One region of the Stenotrophomonas sp. YJH_SMC_69 genome, then DNA from elsewhere that is predicted to be linked to it. Evidence: predicted binding sites of a transcription regulator. Region 1 holds the regulator's gene; each other region holds the start of a gene.

Region 1 (6,569 bases):
GGCGCCAGGGCGGCGGTGAGGCGGTCGGCAATCGTGTTGAGCTGGCGCTCGGCACGGGCGATCTGCTCCTGGTTGTGCACCGACACCGGCATGCGCATCTGCGAGGCCATCGACGGCAGCAGCGTCGGGTCGTGCGAGGGCGCCGGCGCGGACGGTCCGATCTTGGTGCCGGACTTGATCACCGACGGGCTGTCCCAGCCGCCACCCTGCACCTGCTTGTTGCCCACCTGCACCGGATTGATCGTGCGCGGCGCGCCACCGAAGGCATCGGTGAGCGCGTCGGCCATGATCCGGTACTTGCCCTCGTTCACCGACGAGATCGCGTACATGACCACGAAGAAGGCGAGCAGCAGCGTCATCAGGTCGGCATAGGGGATCGCCCATGCTTCGTGGTTGGCGTGCTCTTCGTGGTGCTTGCGGCGGGCCATGTCAGTGCAGGAAGCCGGAGAGGTTGGTTTCGATGTTGCGCGGGTTCTCGCCCTGGGCGATCGAGATCAGGCCTTCGATGACCATTTCGCGGTCGCGCGTGTTGTGCGAGATCACGCTCTTGAGCTTGGCGGCGATCGGCAGGAACAGCAGGTTGGCCGAGGCGATGCCGTAGATCGTGGCGGTGAACGCCGCAGCGATGCCGTGGCCGAGCTTGCTCGGGTCGGCCAGGTTCTTCATCACCGCGATCAGGCCCAGCACGGCGCCGATGATGCCGAGCGTCGGTGCGTAGATGCCCATCGCTTCGAACACCTTGGCGCCGGCCTGGTCCTGGTGTTCCTGGCTGCCCAGTTCGATTTCCAGCATGTGCCGCATCGATTCGGGCTCGACACCGTCCACCAGCAGCTGCAGGCCCTTGCGCAGGAACGGGTCCTGCTGCGATTCCACCTGCGATTCCAGGCCGAGCAGGCCCTGGCGGCGGGCGATGTTGCTCCACTCGACGATCTGCTGGATCAGTTCGCGGCGATCGCTGTGCGGCGGGCGCACGACCCAGCGCACGATCTTGAACGCATGCTTGAACACCGCCGGCGAGGTGTGCAGCAGGATCGCGGCAACGGTGCCGACGATGACGATCACGAACGCCGCAGGCGACCACAACGACGCCAGGCCGGCGCCCTTGAGGATGCTGCCACCGACCAGCGAGGCCAGGGCGAGAAAGAGTCCAATGAGGCTGAGTCTATCCATGGATCCGGTATCGGCTTGTATGAATGGGACTTGAGACACCGGTACGGGCTACTGGTGCGACTTCACGGTTTTACGGGTTCAGCAAGCGGGTCAGTCGTGCGGGCTGCGCAGGCCATCCACATCCAGGATCAGCGCCATGCGACCATCGCCGATCAAGGTTGCACCGGCGTAACCGCGCAGGCCGCGCAGGGCCTTCGGCAGTGGCTTGATGACCACTTCCTCGCGCCCACGGACCTGGTCCACGACCAGGCCGAAGCGCGCTTCGCCGGCCTGCAGCACCACGATGGTCAGCAGGGTCGATGCGGCCGGCGTCACATCCAGCCACTGCCGCAGATCGACCAGCGGCAGCGTGTGCGAACGGCGGTCGAGCACGGCACGGCCATCGAACCAGCCCAGCGAGGTGCGCGGCGCGTGCAGTACCTCCATCACGCGCGCCAGCGGCAGCGCATAGACGTCCTCGCCGGCCTGCACCAGCAGGGTCGGCAGGATCGCCAGGGTCAGCGGCACGCGGATCAGGAAGCGGCTGCCGCGGCCCAGCTCCGACTGGATCTGGATCTGCCCGCTGAGTTCGCGGATGCGCGACTGCACCACGTCCATGCCGACGCCGCGTCCGGAAATATCCGTGACCTGCTGCTTGGTCGAGAAGCCGGGCAGGAACACCAGGTGCAGGCACTCCTCGCTGCTCAGGCGGGCGGCGGCTTCCGGATCGATCAGGCCCTTCTCGCGTGCCTTCGCGCGCAGCTTTTCCGGATCGATGCCGGCGCCATCGTCCTGCACCTCGATGCTGACGTAGTCACCTTCCTGCTGCGCCGACAACCGCACATGGCCCATCCGCGGCTTGCCCTGCGCTTCGCGCAGGTCGGGCATTTCCACGCCATGGTCGATGGCGTTGCGGACCAGGTGCACCAGAGGGTCGGCCAGCGCTTCGACCAGGTTGCGGTCGAGCTCGGTCTCGGCGCCGATCAGCTCCAGGTCCACTTCCTTCTTCAGCGAGCGGGCGACGTCGCGGGCGACCTTGGGGAAGCGCGAGAATACCTTGCCCACCGGCTGCATGCGGGTGCGCATCACCGCCGACTGCAGGCGCGCGGTGGCGATGTCCAGGGTGGACACGGCGCGGTCCAGCTCCTCGTCGCGCAGGCGCGCACGCAGGGTCTTGAGCCGGTTGCGCGACAGCACCAGTTCGCCGATCAGGTTGACGATCGCATCCAGGCGCTTGGTGTCCACGCGCACGGTGTGTTCGGCTTCGGCCAGCGGCTTGGCGGCCGGCTTGGCCACCGGTGCCGGTGCGGCGGCCGGGCGCGGGGCGGCGATCGGTGCCGGCGCCACCGCAGCCGCGGGCCTGGCGCCGGGTGCGGCGCCACCGTGCAGCTGGTCGAGCAGGGCTTCGAACTCATCTTCGCTGATCAGGCCGTCGTCGGCCTTCTTTGCCGGCGCCACCGCAGTCGGTGCGTTGCCACCGTGCAGCTGGTCGAGCAGCGCCTCGAACTCGTCGTCGGTGATCAGGTCGCCGGCACCGGCCGCCGGTGCGGCGGCAGCGGCGGCAGGCGCTGCTGCACCGCCATGCACGTCGAACTGGGCGATCAGGTCCGGCGGTGCATAGCCCGGCTCGGTGCCGGAAGACACGGCATCGAGCATCGACTGCAGGTAGTCCAGCGATTGCTGGGCGGCGTCGAAGTGATGGGCCTGCAGCACGGCCTGGCCGGCACGTGCAGCGCCCAGCGCCTCTTCAGCGGCGTGGCACAGCTCGACCATGGCGGTGACACCGAGGAAACCCGCGCCGCCCTTGAGCGTGTGGTAGCCCCGGAACACCGCGTTGAGCTGTTCGGTGTCCTGCGGTGCCTGCTCCAGCGACACCAGCTGTTCGCCGAGGCGATCCAGGATTTCCTGTGCCTCGATGATGAAATCGGCAGTGATGTCGTCGGATACCGCGCTCATGCTTACAGCCCCAGATCCGACAACAGGTCGTCGGCGTCGTTCTGCGAGACCGCGTGGCGGTCCAGTCCCTTCAGTGCCGGCCCGGCCAGTTCCGGGTCGGTGCGATGCTGTTCCGGCGGCAGGCCGAGCGCGCCGAAGCCTTCATGCACGCGGCGGACGATGCCGACCACGCGACGGATGATCTGCCCGGTCAGGTCCTGGTAGCTCTGGGTCAGGGCGATCTCGGTCAGGTTGTGGCGGATGCGCTCCAGCTGCGCGTCCTGGCCTGGCTGCAGGCCTTCGGCGCGCAGCTGCTCGGTCAGGCTGCGGCATTCCTCGGCCAGGTCCAGGGTGCGGTGGGTGGCCTGTTCGGTCATCGCCACCACGTGGTCCAGGCGTGCGCACGCATCGTCCAGTTCGCCGGCCTCGCTGGGCACGGTCGGCAGTTCGCCCAGGGCCTGCCCCAGCTCGCGGGCCAGCCGCGAGAGGCCGCTCATCATCGGCTGCGTGCGCAGCGCGACCAGTCCGTCGATGCGTTGCCGCCAGGCGGCTTCGTCACCGGACTCCAGGGCATCCAGGGCTTCCTGCAGGCGCAGGGCGAGGGCGTTCTTGTCGACCGTGGTATCCATCAGGCGCTGGCCGCCAGGCGTTCGAAGATCTTGCCCAGCTTCTCTTCCAGCGTCTGCGCGGTGAACGGCTTGATGATGTAGCCGTTCACGCCGTTCTGGGCCGCTTCGATGATCTGCTCGCGCTTGGCTTCGGCGGTGACCATCAGCACGGGCAGGGTCTTCAGCTTGGCGTCGGCACGGATCGCCTTGAGCAGTTCGATGCCGGTCATCACCGGCATGTTCCAGTCGGTGACGACGAAATCGAAGGGCTGGCTCTGCAGCAGCGACAGCGCGGCATGCCCGTCCTCGGCTTCGGCGGTGTTGGTGAAGCCCAGATCGCCCAGCAGGTTCTTGACGATTCGACGCATGGTCGAGAAGTCGTCGACGATGAGGATGCGCATGTTCTTGTTCAAAGCAGAGTTCCTTTGTTGTTCATTCCGGGCGGCCGGGGGCAGTCGCCTCGGGGATGTTCATTCTTCCAGGCCGGCGTCGACGGCCTCGAAAATCTTCAGGCGGCCGCGCAGGCGCAGCACGGCCTGGCCATGGATCTGGCAGACCCGCGACTCGCTCACGCCGAGCACCGCGCCGATCTCCTTCAGGTTCAGCTCCTGCTCGTAGTACAGCGAGAGCACCAGCTGTTCGCGCTCGGGCAGGTGGCCGATGGCCTTGCCCAGCTCACGGCCGAACTCGCCGCGCTCCAGCACCTGTTGTGGAGTCGGGCCGCCCTGGGCGACGGTATCCAGTTCGCCCTGGTCTTCGATGCGCGACTCCAGGCTCAGCACCTGGCCACGTGCGGCGTCTTCCATCAGGCGCAGGTATTCCGGCAGCGGCATCTCCATCGCGGCGGCCACTTCGGTGGCGCTGGCGGCACGGCCCGTGCTCTGTTCCAGGCGGCGGATGGTGGCGGCGGCGTCGCGTGCACGGCGGTGCACCGAGCGCGGCACCCAGTCGCCACGGCGGATCTCGTCGATCATCGAGCCGCGGATGCGGATCGAGGCATAGGTCTCGAACGAGGCGCCCTGGTCGGCGTCGTAGCTGCGCGAGGCTTCGATCAGGCCCATCATGCCGGCCTGGATCAGATCATCGACTTCGACGCTGGCCGGCAGGCGCGCGGCCAGGTGGTGGGCGATGCGTCGCACCAGGTCCGAATGCTGGGCGATGACCTCGTTGGCCGCCGAGCGCTGGACTTCCCTGTACTGGTGGGCTGCGCCTTTCATGCGGCCACCCCACGCTGCTTGAGGATGCGTTCGAGGAAGAACTCGACGCCACCGCGCGGTTCGGTCGGTGCCTGCCAGCGCGCGGTGCGGCGTGCGATCTCGGTGATCGCCAGCGCCGACGGGCTGGACGGATAGGCCTTCACCACCGGCTGCTGGCGCTGCACCGACAGGCGCAGCCAGTCATCCTGCGGCACGCAGCCCAGGTAGTTCAGCGAGACATCGGCGAGGAACTTCTCGCAGACGCGGGTCAGCTTCTCGTACAGCACGCGGCCCTCGTTCGGGTCGCGCACCATGTTGGCCACCACCTGGACGCGGTCCACGCCGCGCTCGCGCGACAGCACCTTGATCAGTGCGTAGGCGTCGGTGATCGAGGCCGGTTCGTCACAGACCACCACCACGGTGTCCTGCGCGGCCTGGCAGAAGGTCAGCACGCCGTCGGTGATGCCGGCGGCGGTATCGACCACCATGATGTCCAGCTCGCGTTCCAGTTCGGAGAACACGTTGACCAGGCCGACATGCTCGGCCGGGGCCAGCTCGGCCATGTGCCGGCGGCCGGAAGCGGCCGGGACCACCAGCACGCCGTTCGGGCCTTCGACGATGACGTCGTCCAGCGAGCAGCGGCCGGCCACCAGGTCGGCCAGCGTAAAGGTGGGGTTCAAGCCCAGGATCACGTCGATGTTGGCCAGGCCCAGGTCGGCGTCCAGCAGCAGCGTGCGCTTGCCCATGCCGGCCAGCGCCACCGCCAGGTTGGCGGACACATTCGTCTTGCCCACGCCGCCCTTGCCGCCGGTCACCGCGATGGTGCGCACAGGGCCGAGCGGCTCGCTGCGGGTGGCCGACAGCGGGAAGGTCTTGGTCAGCTTGGCGTACTCACGCGACGGCATGGTTCAACTCCGGGTTGCAGGGCATATCGGCCGCTCGGCGCAAATCTTCAAGGCGAAGTACAAGATTGGCTGCACTGGCCCGGTGCAGGTCCTCCGGGACGTCCTGGCCATCGGTCACCCAGGTGATCGGCAGGGCGTGGTCCACGGCCACCGACAGGGCGTTGCCGAAGCGGCCGGTCTCGTCCAGCTTGCTCAGCACCAGGCCCTGCAGGTTGGCCGCACCGAAGCGGCGCACCACCTCGTCCATGTCGCCGAAGCTGGTGTTGGCCGGCAGCACCAGCAGGGTGCGCACCTGGCGCGCGGCGCGCAGCCACTGCAGCTGGGCGGCCAGGGCACGGTCGCGCGGGCCCAGGCCGGCGGTATCGATCAGCACCAGCTTGTAGTCCTTCAGGCGTTCCAGCAGCTGGTCCAGGTCGGTGCCGCTGTTGGCCTCGTGCACGGCGATGCCGAGCTGGCGGCCGTAGCCATACAGCTGTTCACGGGCGCCGATGCGGGTGGTGTCGGTGGTGACCAGGGCGACGTCACGCGGGGCGTGCTTCTCGGCGAAGCGCGAGGCCAGCTTGGCGATGGTGGTGGTCTTGCCGGCGCCGGTCGGGCCGACCAGCGCGATCACGCCGCCTTCTTCCAGCGGGTCGACCGGGGCGATCGGCAGCTTGCGCGAGATCAGCCCCAGCATCAGGCCGCGGCCACGATGGGCTTCGGTTTCCAGCGGGATCTGCATGGCCACGTCGCGGGCCAGCCCGGCGTCGAAACCGTACTCGTCCATCAGGTCCAGC
Region 2 (6,569 bases), on a different contig from region 1:
CGTGATCGCGCTGGCGACATGCCAGCGCGATCGACGGTATTGCGGGTTACTCGCTTTCCAGCGCGGCCGGTGCCGCGTCCCGCGTGGCGGCCGTGCGCGCACGGTCCATCGCCACCGCCAGTTGCTGGCGTGCGAGCAGTTGTTGTGCCTGCACCACTTCAGGTGTCGGCAGGAGCACCGGTCCCGGTGCGTTTTCCGGTGTAGCAGGTGTGGTCATGCAACCTCCATGGACATCCCGCCGCCGCACGGGTCCAACCGGGGCGGCAGCGGAACTGCGCACCCTATCCTAAAAACAAGGCGGGCGGGTGACGGTGCGGCACCCGGCCGCAGCATGTGGAACACGGCACGCGTCACATTTTTGACGGCAGCCCTTGGATCCTGAATAGGACTTGCCTTATCATGAAAACGTTTTCTCACAGGGATGTTTCCCCCAAATGAATACCACTGACCTGTCCCAGTTCAGCCCGAAGTGGCAGTTCCGCTTCAACTTCTTCCGCCAGCATGGCGCGCCCAAGAATCCCGGTTTCAAGCAGGCCTGGAAGGCGCTGTCGTTCGGTGACCGCCTGAAGATCAACCTGAACTTCTTCGCGTTGTTCTTCGGTGCGATCTACCTGTTGATCCTGGGCATGTGGCGCAAGGCGCTGGTGGTCATCGGCATCAACATCGCGCTGGCCATCGTCAGCATGTTCCTTCCCGACGTCGTCGGGCGCATGCTGTTCATCGCGATGAATCTGCTGGTCGCCTCCAGCACCAACTACAGCTACTACCTGGAGAAGGTGGAAGGTCGCGCCAGCTGGAACCCGTTTGAAGGAATGTTCTAAGCCATCAGACCGGCGCAGGGATGCGCGGCAAGGACGCAACCGACGCCCGGCCCCCGCCGGGCGTCTTCATTTGCGCGATCAGGCCGCGCGGCGTGCCACGGCCGCCGGCTCGGCCTGCAGGCGGAAGCGCGACACCGCCACCGCCAGCTGCTCGGCCTGCTCCTCCATCGCGCGCGCGGCGGCACTGGCTTCCTCCACCAGCGCGGCGTTCTGCTGGGTGGTTTCGTCCATCTGCACCACAGTCTGGTTGACCTGCTCGATGCCGGCCGATTGTTCGCGCGACGCGGCCGAGATCTCGGCCATGATCTCGTTGACCCGACCGACCTGACCGACGATGTCCTGCATGGTGCGCCCCGCGCCGTGCACCAGCTGCGCACCGGCACCGACCTGGGCCACCGAGGCGTCGATCAGCTCCTTGATCTCCTTCGCAGCACCCGCCGAACGCTGCGCCAACGCGCGCACTTCACTGGCAACCACGGCGAAGCCACGGCCCTGCTCACCGGCGCGCGCCGCTTCCACTGCTGCGTTCAACGCCAGGATGTTGGTCTGGAACGCAATCCCATCGATCACCGAGATGATCTCGGCGATGCGCTGCGAAGACGCCTCGATCTGCTCCATGGTGTGCACCACCTGGCTGACCACCTGGCCGCCTTCGCTGGCCACGCCCGCCGCGGAACCGGCCAGCGCGTTGGCCTGCAGCGCGTGGTCGGCGTTCTGGCGCACGGTGGAGGTCAGTTCTTCCATCGACGCGGCGGTTTCTTCCAGGTTGGCAGCCTGCTGTTCGGTACGGCGCGACAGGTCGCTGTTGCCGGCGGCGATCTCGCCGGCGGCCAAGCGGATGCTGGCTGCCGACTGCTGGATCTGGCCGACGATCTGGGTCAGGTGCTGCACGGTGCTGTTGGCATCGTCGCGCATCACCGCAAATACCCCATGGAAGTCACCCTGCATGCGGGTACTGAGGTCACCGCCGGCGATCGCGCGCAGCAGCGTCGACAGTGCGGCCAGGTTGTGGTCGCTGACTTCCATCATGGTGTTGAGGGTCTCCACCATGCGGCGGAAATCGTGGTCGAAGCGCAGTGCATCACCGCGCACGGCGAAGTCACCGGCGGCGGCCGCAGCGGCAAGCTGCTGGATCTGCTCGTTGATCGCGGCCAGGTTGCGCTTGGTGGTCGCCATCGCAGCGGTGAACACCGCCTTCTCGCCCGGCAGTGCTTCCATGTCCACGCTGAGGTCGCCGACGGCATAGCGCTGCATCACTTCAACCAGGCGCTGGGTGACCGCGTTGCTGGAGGCCACCAGCTGGTTGCTGTCGGCCACCATGCGGCCGTACTCGCCCGGGAACGCCGCGGCATCCATGCGGTAGCTGAGTTCACCGGCATCGTGGCGGCGCGCCATTTCGGCCTGCGCAGCCATCACCGCCTGCAGCTGGCCGCGCATGCCCTGCATCGCGTCCAGCAGGCGCCCCACTTCGTCGTTGCTGCGCGCCGGCAGGGTGCTGTCCAGCTTGCCGGCGGCGACGTCACCGGCCACGCGCACCGCTTCGGCCAGCGGGCGGATCGCCAGGCGGCGCAGCAGTATGTAGACACCGGCGCTGAGGGTCAGCGCGGCGATCACGCCGACCAGCAGGGTCAGCCACAGCAGCTGGCGCGCTTCGGCCACGATCACCGCATGCGGCATCACCACGCCCAGCGCGAAGCGCTGCGGGGCATCGCCCACGCGCAGCGGCACATACACGCGCACGTTGCCGGCCGCATCGGGGCTGAAGGCCTCGAAGGGGCGGTCGGCGGCGATCTCGGCCAGCATGCTGCGGGTCAGTGCGTCGTTGCGAGGCTTGCCGATTTCGGCGGCATTGGCCGAGGCCAGCACCACGCCCTTCGGCGACAGCAGTTCGACGCGGCCGGCCCCCATCGGCTGCAGCGTGGCCAGGTGCTTCTGCAACGCTGCCAGCGAGAAGTCGACGGTGAACACACCGAGGAACCTGTCGTTCTCGATGATCGGCGTGCTCAGCGTACTCATCAGCACCTGCTGCCCGGCGATGTCATAGGCATACGGTTCGCTCACTTTCGGCAGCTTGTCGCGGCTGGGCACCATGTACCAGTCACCGGAACCGCTGGCGGTCTCGGTGTAATCGGTCATCACCGACTGCTGCGGCTTGCCCTCCTGCCAGGCCCAGTAGCTCATGTAGCGGCCGGTGGCATCGTGCGCCTCGGTGTTGACGAACTCGGCATCCTTGCCGTCGAAGGCATCGGCCTCCCACATGGTGCTCTTGCCCAGCCATTCGGGATGGGCGCGCAGCTGCTCGCCCAGCACCGCCGCCAGACTGGCGCGGTCGGGCACGTCACCACGGGCGCGCTGGGCCAGCACGCTTTCAACCATGGCATCGTTGCTGGCAAAGGCGGTGCCCAGATCGGCCGCCACCTGGCGCGCCTCAGCGGTCGCCTCGCTGGTCATGGTCTGGCGTGAGGCGCTGATCAGGCTGGCGCTGGCCTGGCGATAGATCAGGAACGCGGTCAGGCCGAAGCACAGCAGCGCGATCGCGGCGGTGCCCAGCATCAGCTTGTGGGCGATGCTGCCCGGGCGGCGGGCAGCGGCGGAACGGGAAGAAGGCATGGGAGGGTCCGCAAGGCAGTTCAGGTCGACCGGCACCACGAAGGCACCGCGCAGGCGCGCGATCCGTCGCGCAGGCCACCGGCCGCCGGGCGGGCCCGGCGCTGGAAGCGCACCGGGTTAGCGGCCGCCCGCCAACGAGGTTGAGGCGACCGGCCTGCACATTCCTGAATCTGCTCAGGGTCGGGTCAGCCACCCGTCCGTCGCGATGGCCTCACTCGGCCACGCGGTCCTTGATCCACTGCGCGCGCGGCAGTACCTCGATGCTGCCGACGGCATACTGCTGCAGCACGTCGTCCGGCCCGAAGCACGGTTGCCAGCCCAGCTCACTGCGCAGGCGGGCACTGTCGTAGACACGGTCGATGCTCAATGGCAGCGGCCAGCCACGGCGTTCGAACTCGGCCAGCAGCTGCGGCGCGCGACGGGCCAGCACGCTGCGCGGGTGGGTGGCCAGTTCCAGGCAGTCCTCGCGCCGGAACGGCGTCGGTGCGCAGGCGAGATAGCGGGCGAATCGGGCGCCTTCGTCGAGCAGCAGTGCAGCGTGTGCGCTGGCCACATCGCGGGCGTCGATGCCGCGATGCAGGCGGAACATCGCCATGCGCTCGGGCGGTTCCGGGAAGCACCGGCCCATGCGCAGCACGCGAACGCTGAAGCCCGGCGTGGCGGCAGCTTCAGCCAGGGTCTCGGCCTGCAGCTTGGTGCGGTGGTAGATCGTGCGCGGCAGCGGCTCGGTGTCTTCATCGATCCAACGGCAGCCACCGGCTACCACGGCATGGCCGTACAGCGCGGTGGTGCTGGTCAGCACGAAACGCCGTGCGCCGGCTTCGCGTGCGGCCTGCAGCAGGTGCGCGGTTGCCTCCACGTTGATCTGCTGGAATACCGCGTCCGGCACCAGGCCGACATGCGGAGCATGCAGGGCCGCGGTATGGATGACCGCGTCCACGCCCTGCACCGCACGCGTGACCGCCTGGCGATCGGTGACATCGGCAATGATGCGCGTGGTGGCGAACGGGCTGCGGTCCAGCCCCACCACCTCGTGGGCGGCCGCCAACGCACCGAAGATCGCGCGCCCGATGCGCCCGGAACTGCCGGTCAACAGAATCTTCATTGAGTCCATTCACTCGAAGCGCCCGGGAACTACCGGGATGCTTCGATTCTAGGCATGCGTTCGCGCATCTGCGATAGGACAGCCATGCAATCGTGCGTTCATCTTGACGACTTCGCAGGCGCCAGCAGTTGCCGCGCGATGAACAGCGGATCGTCGCCGCCGGCCACATCAGGCCTCACGCCGGTGCCTTCCCAGTTGCCGCCGGTGCGCAGATTGATCGGTTGCCGGTCGGGAATGCTGATCTGATAGCCATCGGGCAGCAGCACAGGATCACCAAACATATGCGCGGCACCGCCACTGCGCGTGCCGACAATGCGCGCGCGGCCCAGGGCCTGCAGCGAATAGGCGACGAACTCGGCCGCCGAACCGGTACGCCGGTCGATCAGCACCACCAGCGGCTTCAGGTACACAGGCAGGCTGGCAGGCGGCAGCGGTACCGGCGTGCGCCGGCCACGCTGGTCCAGCTGCTGCACCGCGCCGATCTTCGCGTCCAGCAGCGTGCGCACCAGCAGGTCGGCACTTGCATCGTCGCCTCCCCCGTTCTGGCGCAGATCCAGCACCAGGCCATCGGTGTCGGCCAGCAGCGTGAAGGCCGCAGCGAACTTCGGCCGCGCCAGATCCAGCGGGTAAAAAGTACTCAACCGCAGGTAGCCAATGTTGCCTTCCAGCACCCTCACCTCGCGCACACCGGCACCATTGCTGCGGGCATCGGCACGCCAGGCCATCAACCAGTCGTCCTGGCCGGCAGCTGCGTCCACGCGCTCAACGTGGAAGTGGCCATCGAACATGTCCAGGTCCTGGTTCAGGCGTGCGCTGAACGCAGCAGGATCCGAACAGCTGCCCGCATACCGCTGCTGCGCCGACCAGCTGCGCAGGGCATCGGCGATGCGGGCGGCCTCCGCCTCGTCCAGGTACTGCGCCTGCACGGCGCTGGCGGCCGCCTGCAGCACCGCATCCTGCGCCGGGCAGGCCGTCGCCAGCAGCGCGCCGAGCATCCAGGAGACCGCCATCATCCACCCCGCATTGAGGATATATAAGCGCTTATATATCATCCCGCTCATGGATCTCCAACACGCCACGCTGGGTACCCTGCTGCGCGCACTGCTGGACCAGCTGGACCCGGCCGTCGAGCAGGCCTACCGGCACCTGCAACTGGACTACCGGCCGCGCTACACGCCGGTGCTGCGCACGCTGATGGCGCAGGGCCCCTGCCGGATCAAGGACCTCGCGCTGGCCTGCGGGCTCAGCCATTCGGCGCTCAGCCAGACCGTGGCGGCGATGGTGCGCGATGGTTGGCTGCACACTGCCAATGGTGACGACGGGCGCGAACGCATCCTGCAGTTGAGCCCGCGCGCGCAGCGCGCGATGCCTGTGCTGCAGGCGCAATGGCAGGCCACCGCAGTGGCGGCACGCAGCCTCGATGCCGATCTGGGGCAGTCGTTGGAGCAGGTGCTGCGCAAAGCACTGGTGGCGCTCGAACAACGGCCCTTCGCACAGCGCCTGCAGGACGCCCGCCGGCGCTGAGGCGTTACTGCTCTGCAGCCATCTCGATCTCGCTGAGGAAGGTCCAGCTGCCGTTGGCCACGCGCAGCTCCAGCGTGCGGCATTGCGCAGCCAGGGGGGCTGCATTGCCGAGCACGTACTCCTCTTCGGTCGAGCCCATCACGCCGGACTGGGTGAAGGGTGCCGACAGCGTGCCGATGGTTACGGCGGCAGTTCCGGGCTCGGCGCACATCACCTCCACCGAAGTCGGCGTGACGATGCCCCAGGCCGGGCGGGTCATCGTATGCAGGCCGATCCAGTCCACCCGTCGGCGCTGGCCCAGGTCGATGGTGATGCTGACGTTGCCGTGCACGCCTACCCAGCCCGCGTCCATCGGATTGCGCGGGTCGCCTACCCGGCGGTCGAACAGCTCATGGCCGCTGCCGTCGGGATAGCTGGTCGCCGGCGCCACGCTGTAGTGATAGGTGGTCTGCACCGGATCGACGAGGTACGAGGCACCCAACCCGTACAACCCGCGATAGGTGTTCATC
Region 3 (6,569 bases), on a different contig from region 1:
CGAGCCATGCTCGACTGCGTGTGTCCCGCGGTCACCGTACCAACGTAACCGCCTGCCCGGCACGGGCGAAGGCTTCGCCCAGCAACGAGCCTGCCTTGATCGCCTCCACTTCCTCGAACAGCGCCTGCAATGCATCGGCCGGGCGCGAGGCCGGCGCCGCGACCGCCTGCTGGATCACGGTGAAACGGTCGGCCAGCACGCGGTGGCCGGGATGCGCCTGCGCCCAGGCGGCCAGCGGCTGGCGCACGCCGGCGGCGGCATCCAGGCGCTGCAGATCGAACAGGGTGATGGCAGCGGCCGACGTCTCGGCCCGCTCGATCATGGCGTGGCGCAGTTCGCGGCTGAGGAACAGGTCGTAGGCGGCGCCACGACCGACCGCGATGCGCAGACCATCGCGGTCCAGGTCGGCCACCTGCTGCGCAGGGCTGTCCTCGCGCACCAGGTAGGTGCCTTCGATCTCCACATAGGGGGCGCTGAAGGCGATGCGGCCGGCGCGCGCCGGATCGATGGCCAGGAAGGCCAGGTCCCAGGCATCCTTGCTGGCTGCAGCGACCACCGCGGCCGCGGCGTCGTGGCAGGTGAAGCGTGCCTGCACGCCCATGCGCTGCGCCAATGCCGTGGCCAGTTCCAGTGACGGCCCGCGCGGTGAGCGCGCGTCCCCCTGCGCCAGTACTGGATTGCCCAGGTTGATGGCCACGCGCAGGAAGCCCAGCGGTGCCAGCGCACCACGATGATCGGCCAGGGACATGCAGGACTCCGCGGGGAAAGGGCGGTCCAGCATGCCAGTACGGACCTGCAAGGCAGTGTCAGCATCCGGTTATCCTGCGGACATGAACCCCATCCTGCACGTCGAGATACCGGTCACTGACCTGGCCCGGGCCATCACGTTCTACCAGCACTGGCTGCAGGTGGCGGTGGACGAACCGATCCTGCTGCACGACTGCAGGATGGCCTACCTGCCGTTTGCCGATGAGGCCACCGGTGCCAGCATGGCGCTGGTGCGGGGGGCCGACTATCTGCCCTCCGTCCACGGTGCGCGCATCTACATCGGGGTTGATGACCTGGATGCCAGCCTCGAGCGTGCGCTGCAGGCCGGGGCCGAGCTGCGCTTCGGCCCGGCCGATGCCGGTGACTGGCGCGTGGCCGAGATCGCCGACAGCGAAGGCAATCGCATTGCGCTGCAGGCGCGCGTGGTTCTGTAGGGCCGAGCCCATGCTCGGCTGCTGTTGACCCAGCCGCCAACGCTCATCCGAGCATCGGCCCGGCTCTACACCGTGGCCGAGCGTGAGCGCTGCAGCCAGTCGTTGATCGCCGGGTCCAGCCGTGGGTCGTCCGGCAGCTGCATGCCGAAGCGCTGCTGCAACACCTCGCGCACGTCGCCCACATCGCGCAGCGGACGCTTGTCCGGTGCCTGGCCGGGACGGTACTCGGTGTAGTTGCCACTGCCGATGGTGCGTCGCCAGTCCGGCCCGGTCAGGGATGCGCGCAGCTGGCCGGGGAAACTGGAATCGGGATGGGTGCACACGTACCAGTTGCCCACGACGTTGTCGATCGGTGCCGGCGCGTGCAGGTCGAAGCGATACATCGCCCGCCAGCCATCGCCGGACTCGGCGGACAGCACGAAATCCCCCTCGCCGGGCAGGCGCTGCAACAGGAAGCGCTCGTGGGGCGTGGCCTGCGGCTGCGGATCATGCAGCCGCAGCGGCACGGTCGGGGTCAGGCTGCCGAAACCGGCATCCACCAGCCAGTCATCGCCGTCCACCTGCACGCGCAGCAGCAGGTGGGTGCGTGCGGTCAGTTCGCCGTCCTGGGCGGCCAGCAGCACGCGCGCGCTCAACGGCTGTGCATCGAAGCCCAGCGCCTGCAGCAGTGCCAGCAGGCCGCCGTTGAGTTCGAAGCAGTAGCCGCCACGACGGTCGTCGAGCAGCTTGCGCTGCACGCTGTCCAGGTCGATCGGTACTGCATCGCGCAGCAGGCAGCTGAGGGTTTCGAACGGAACCAGTGCGTTGTGGCGCTGCTGCAGCAGGGTCAGGCCCGCCAGCGTCAGCGGTGGCGGTGCATCCAGCTTCAGGCGTTGCAGGTAGCGGGGGACATCGAGCGTCGTCATGCGCGCGCCGGGCGGGGGAGGGAGATCTACTGTGCTCTCCCAACCGGGGTTGAGGTCAAGCATTGCGCGGGTGTCATCCCCCCGTCGCCTGTGCCGGGTACAAAGGCCGCGTCCGCCAGCAATCGGTGGGAGTGAACCAGGAGCGCCCTAAAGTTGCGCCATTTCCCGCCGATACAGGTGCGTCCTTCCGCCTGGAGCCTGTCATGTCGGCCGTCGTCCCCCACCTCCGGTCCCTGCGCATGCGGCTTGCCGCACTGCGCTCGGCGTCCCCCGGCCTGCTGCTGTGGCTGCAGCCGCATCGGCTCAGTGTGGCCAGCAAGCTCAAGGCGACCCTGTGGGTCTGTGGGCTGGGCCTGATCGCGATCGCCGCCGTCTACGCCTGGACCGGCCATGCCAGCACGCAGGCGGCGCGCAGCCAGGCCAGCTACCAGCACGGCAGCGATCTGGCCGCGAGCGTGGCCACGCGGGTGGCCGAGGCGCGTCGTCTGCAGACCCAGTATGCACGTAGTTTCGACGATGCCGACCGCGCGCAGCTGCTGGCGACGCAGAAGGCGCTCCAGGCCGATCTTCAGGCGCTGCGCGCGATGCCGATGGATCCCGGCCGGCGCGAGGCGCTGCGGGCACTGACCGAAGCCGCCGGCGCGTTCTCGCAGGGTGTGGCCGCCCTGTTCGAACGCGTCGATGAGATGGGTCGTGGCGATGCCGGCCTCGCCGCGCAATTGCAGCAGGCCGCCGACGCCCTGCAGGCGCAGGTGGATGCGTTGCAGCGGCCTTCGTTGGCGTTGTCCCTGCAGAAGATGCGCCGACAGGAGGCACTGCTGCTGCTCGATGGCGACTCCACCCATGCCGACCGTGCGAGCGAAGAAAAGCTGCCGTTCGATCTCGCACTGGTGGGCCTGCCGACCGATGCGCAGGATGCCCTTCGCAACGGCATGGAGGCCTATCAGGCCGCATTGCTGGGCTATACCGCCGCCCGCGTGGGCCTGGATGTAGAGGCGCAATCGCTGCTGGAGACCGCCGCCGGCGTGGCGCCGGCGCTGGCCGCCTTCCAGCAGGCCCAGGTGGCGGCGCTGGCCAAGGCACAGGCGCGCCAGCAGGCCGGCGCACGCACCATGAGCGTGCTGTTCGCGGTGACCCTGCTGCTGGTCGCCGGTGTGTTGATCACCAGCCTGGTGCTGGTGCTGCGTGCGGTGCGCCAGCCGATGCAGGACACCCTGCGTTTCGCCAGCGACATCGCCGACGACCGACTCGACACCACCCTGCGCGTCTACAACGCCAACGATGAAATCGGCCAGCTGGCGCAGCGCCTGGTCGACATGCAGCAGCGCCTGCGCGCGCGCATCGAGACCGAGCGTGCCGTGGCGCGCGGCAACACCCGTGTGCGGCAGGCATTGGACAGTGCGCAGACCGGGCTGATGGTGATCGATGCCGAGGGCCAGGTGGCCTACGTCAATCCGGCACTGCTGCAGCAACTCGAGCGCGAGGCCGAAGATCTGGTGGGCAGCGATGCCGTGCGCCTGCATCCGGCGCTGGCCAGCCTGGCCGGCGCGCGCCAGCGCGAGGAGCGCGAGATCGGCCATGCCGGCGTGCGCTACCAGCTGATTGCCAACCCCATCATCGACGAAGGGCAGTTCCTCGGCGTAGCGGTGGAATGGCGCAGTCGTGCGCTGGAGACGCTGCTGGAAACCGAGGTCGCTGCCCTGGTCGATGCTGCAGCACGCGGCGACCTGCATGGCCGTATCGTGCTGGAGGGCAAGCAGGGCTTCGTGCGCACCTTGTCGACCAGCATCAATCGCCTGCTGGCCACCTTTGAAACCAACCTTGGTGACCTGCAGGCACTGCTGGCTGCGCTGGCCCGCGGCGACCTCAGCGTGCGCATGGAGGGGGACCTGCAGGGCGTGTTCGCGCGCATGCGCGACGATGCCAATGCCACCGTCGCGCAGCTGGGCCGCATCGTCACCCGCATCCAGCAGGCCACCTCCAGCCTGGATACCGGCGTTGGCGAGATCGTCGCCGGCCATCACGATCTGTCGCAGCGCACCGAGCAGCAGGCCGCCAACCTGGAAGAGACCGCGGCGTCGATGCAGGAGCTGACCGATACCGTCGGCCGCAACGCCGATGCCGCAGGCCGCGCCGATGCACTGGTGCAGGGCGCGGCGGCGGTGGCCCAGCGGGGTGGCGAGGCGGTCGGCCAGGTGGTCGCGACCATGCATGGCATCAGCGAAGCCTCGCGACGGATCGGCGACATCACCCAGTTGATCGACGGCATCGCCTTCCAGACCAACATCCTTGCCCTCAATGCGGCGGTGGAAGCGGCGCGTGCCGGCGAGCAGGGCCGCAGCTTCGCCGTGGTGGCCGCCGAAGTGCGCCTGCTGGCGCAGCGCAGTGCCGAGGCGGCCAAGCAGATCAAGGGGCTGATCGAGGATTCGGTGGCGCGTGTCGGCCAGGGCAACCAGCAGGCCGCGCAGGCCGGCACCACGATGGGCGAGATCGTCGGCAGCGTGCAGCAGCTGGCCGAGCTGCTGGCAGGTATCCGCAGTGCGTCGCAGGACCAGCATGCGGGCATCGCTCAGGTGAACCAGACCATCGTGCAGATGGAAGCCAGCACCCAGCGCAACGCCAGTCTGGTGGAAGAGGCCGGTGCCTCCACGGCGCAGATGCAGGCGCAGGTGCGTGCCTTGGCAGAAGCCGTGGGCGCGTTCCGCTTGCAGTCGATGCCGCAGGCGCGCGCGGCGGCCTAGTCAGTCGAGCGTGGGCTCGGCGCTACATCGGCTGCACGAACACTGCAGAGCCGAGCCCATGCTCGGCTCACACCAGCGTTCGGCGGCAGGAATCAATACACGTCGCGGCGGTAGCGCCCGTTTTCCAGCAGCGTTTCCACCGCTTCATCACCCAGCGCGGTTCGCAGCACCTGGTCCACGCCTTCGGCCATGCCCTGCAACGACCCACAGACATGGATCACCGCACCGCGCTGCATCCAGTCGCGCAGCGCATCGACGGCCGCACGCAGGCGATCCTGCACGTAACCACCCTCGCCATCGCGCGAGAACGCCAGGTCCACCCGCGTGAGATGGCCATTGGCCTGCCAGGCTTCGATCTCGTCGGCGAACAGGAAGTCGTGTGCGCGCTGGCGTTCACCGAACAGCAGCCAGTGCCCGCGCTCGCCTGCGTGGGCAGCTTCGCGCAACAGGCTGCGCAGCCCGGCGATGCCGGTGCCGTTGCCGATCAGCACCATCGGCGCGCCGCTGACGCGATGGAAACCGGGGTTGCGATGCACGCGGGCGACGATGCCGGCACCGATCGGTGCATGCAACGACAGCCAGCCCGAGCCCAACCCGGCGCGACCGGAGGCGTCATGCACCAGCCGCACTACCAGCTCCACCACGCCATCATCCGTGCAGGACGCGATCGAATACTCGCGGCTGGGCAGCAGCGGCAGCCCGGCCAGCCACAGGCACGCATCCTGCACCGCCAGCGCGGCATCGGCCTCGGGCAGCTCGCGTTCACTTGCCAGCGCCAGCAGCGTGCGCGGATGGCCATCGACCAGCAGGGGCTGCAGCGGATCCAGACCGTGGCCCTTCAGCACGGCACCGGCATGCCGCGCGTTGTGGCGGGGTGCGATGTGCAGGATGTCACCCGCCTGCCACTGCACGTCGGCCGGTGCGGCAAGACGGATACGCCAGATGGCTCCGCCGACGCTGCCCGGGTTGAGGTGGTCGCGGCCGAGCAGGCGCCACTCATGCATCTGCGTAGCCGCAGGCAGCACGCTGTCATCGGTGACGATGCCGGTGAGCGTACCCAGCTGCTGCTGCCATTGGCGCAATGCCGGCACCGAAGCGGCATCGACATCGATGCGCTCGAACAGCGGGCGCGCGCCGTTGCCGATCAGCCAGCCATCGAACTGGCGGCCGAAGCCGCAGTAATGCGGGTACTGGCGGTCGCCCAGCGCGAGCAGGCCGAACTGCAGGCGCGACAGGTCCAGGCGTTGTGCGAGCAGCAGCCGCGCCGCGCGGCGCGTGGCATCCGGTGGCTCGCCGTCGCCGAACGTGCTCAGCACGAGCAGCGCCTGGGACGTGGCCTGCAGCGTCGCGGCATCGACGCGGGCCAGCGACTGCACCTGCACCGCATGACCGGACGCCTGCAGCTGCGCGGCCGCACGCCACGCCAGTTGTTCGCCCAGTCCGCTCTGGCTGGCATGCACCACCAGCCACGGCGGACCACGGCCATCGGTGGTCGTGGCCGGCAGCGCGCGGCGCAGCCCTCGCGCTGCACGCTGGCTGCGGCGGCGGTCCAGGTACAGCATCCAGCCGGTGATGAAGAACAGGCTCATGCCCAGGCTGCTGAGCATCACCACCACGCGCCCGGGCACACCGAAGTAGCTGCCCGAATGCAGCGCGAACACGCTGGTGGCCAGCTGTCCGCCCGCGCCCTGGCGTGCGTACGGGCGGGCATCGAGAACCGC

What was found. Region 1 encodes FliA, which starts transcription of late flagellar genes. Its sites were predicted from a motif close to TAAAGTTTNNCNNNCNNNGGCCGATAA; they were not measured.
Region 2: the regulator FliA is predicted to act here: its motif matches at 3,549-3,575, upstream of AC5P8F_RS04515 (methyl-accepting chemotaxis protein).
Region 3: the regulator FliA is predicted to act here: its motif matches at 2,256-2,282, upstream of AC5P8F_RS04015 (methyl-accepting chemotaxis protein).

What each region holds. Positions count from the first base shown of each region.
Region 1 covers NZ_JCAFTS010000018.1:26,686-33,254, reverse strand. Annotated here, with positions in the region: gene motD (flagellar motor protein MotD) at 1-428, opposite strand, end outside; gene AC5P8F_RS20210 (flagellar motor protein) at 430-1,170, opposite strand; gene AC5P8F_RS20205 (chemotaxis protein CheA) at 1,261-3,105, opposite strand; gene AC5P8F_RS20200 (protein phosphatase CheZ) at 3,108-3,713, opposite strand; gene cheY (chemotaxis response regulator CheY) at 3,713-4,105, opposite strand; gene AC5P8F_RS20190 (RNA polymerase sigma factor FliA) at 4,163-4,909, opposite strand; gene AC5P8F_RS20185 (MinD/ParA family ATP-binding protein) at 4,906-5,793, opposite strand; gene flhF (flagellar biosynthesis GTPase FlhF) at 5,780-6,569, opposite strand, start outside.
Region 2 covers NZ_JCAFTS010000002.1:288,926-295,494, reverse strand. Annotated here, with positions in the region: gene AC5P8F_RS04525 (hypothetical protein) at 47-217, opposite strand; gene AC5P8F_RS04520 (DUF2628 domain-containing protein) at 435-821, shown strand; gene AC5P8F_RS04515 (methyl-accepting chemotaxis protein) at 900-3,431, opposite strand; gene AC5P8F_RS04510 (NAD-dependent epimerase/dehydratase family protein) at 3,643-4,536, opposite strand; gene AC5P8F_RS04505 (S41 family peptidase) at 4,635-5,546, opposite strand; gene AC5P8F_RS04500 (MarR family winged helix-turn-helix transcriptional regulator) at 5,596-6,060, shown strand; gene AC5P8F_RS04495 (DUF4434 domain-containing protein) at 6,065-6,569, opposite strand, start outside.
Region 3 covers NZ_JCAFTS010000002.1:189,967-196,535, forward strand. Annotated here, with positions in the region: gene AC5P8F_RS04000 (transporter substrate-binding domain-containing protein) at 32-748, opposite strand; gene AC5P8F_RS04005 (VOC family protein) at 831-1,202, shown strand; gene AC5P8F_RS04010 (arylamine N-acetyltransferase family protein) at 1,268-2,107, opposite strand; gene AC5P8F_RS04015 (methyl-accepting chemotaxis protein) at 2,311-4,848, shown strand; gene AC5P8F_RS04020 (PepSY domain-containing protein) at 4,941-6,569, opposite strand, start outside.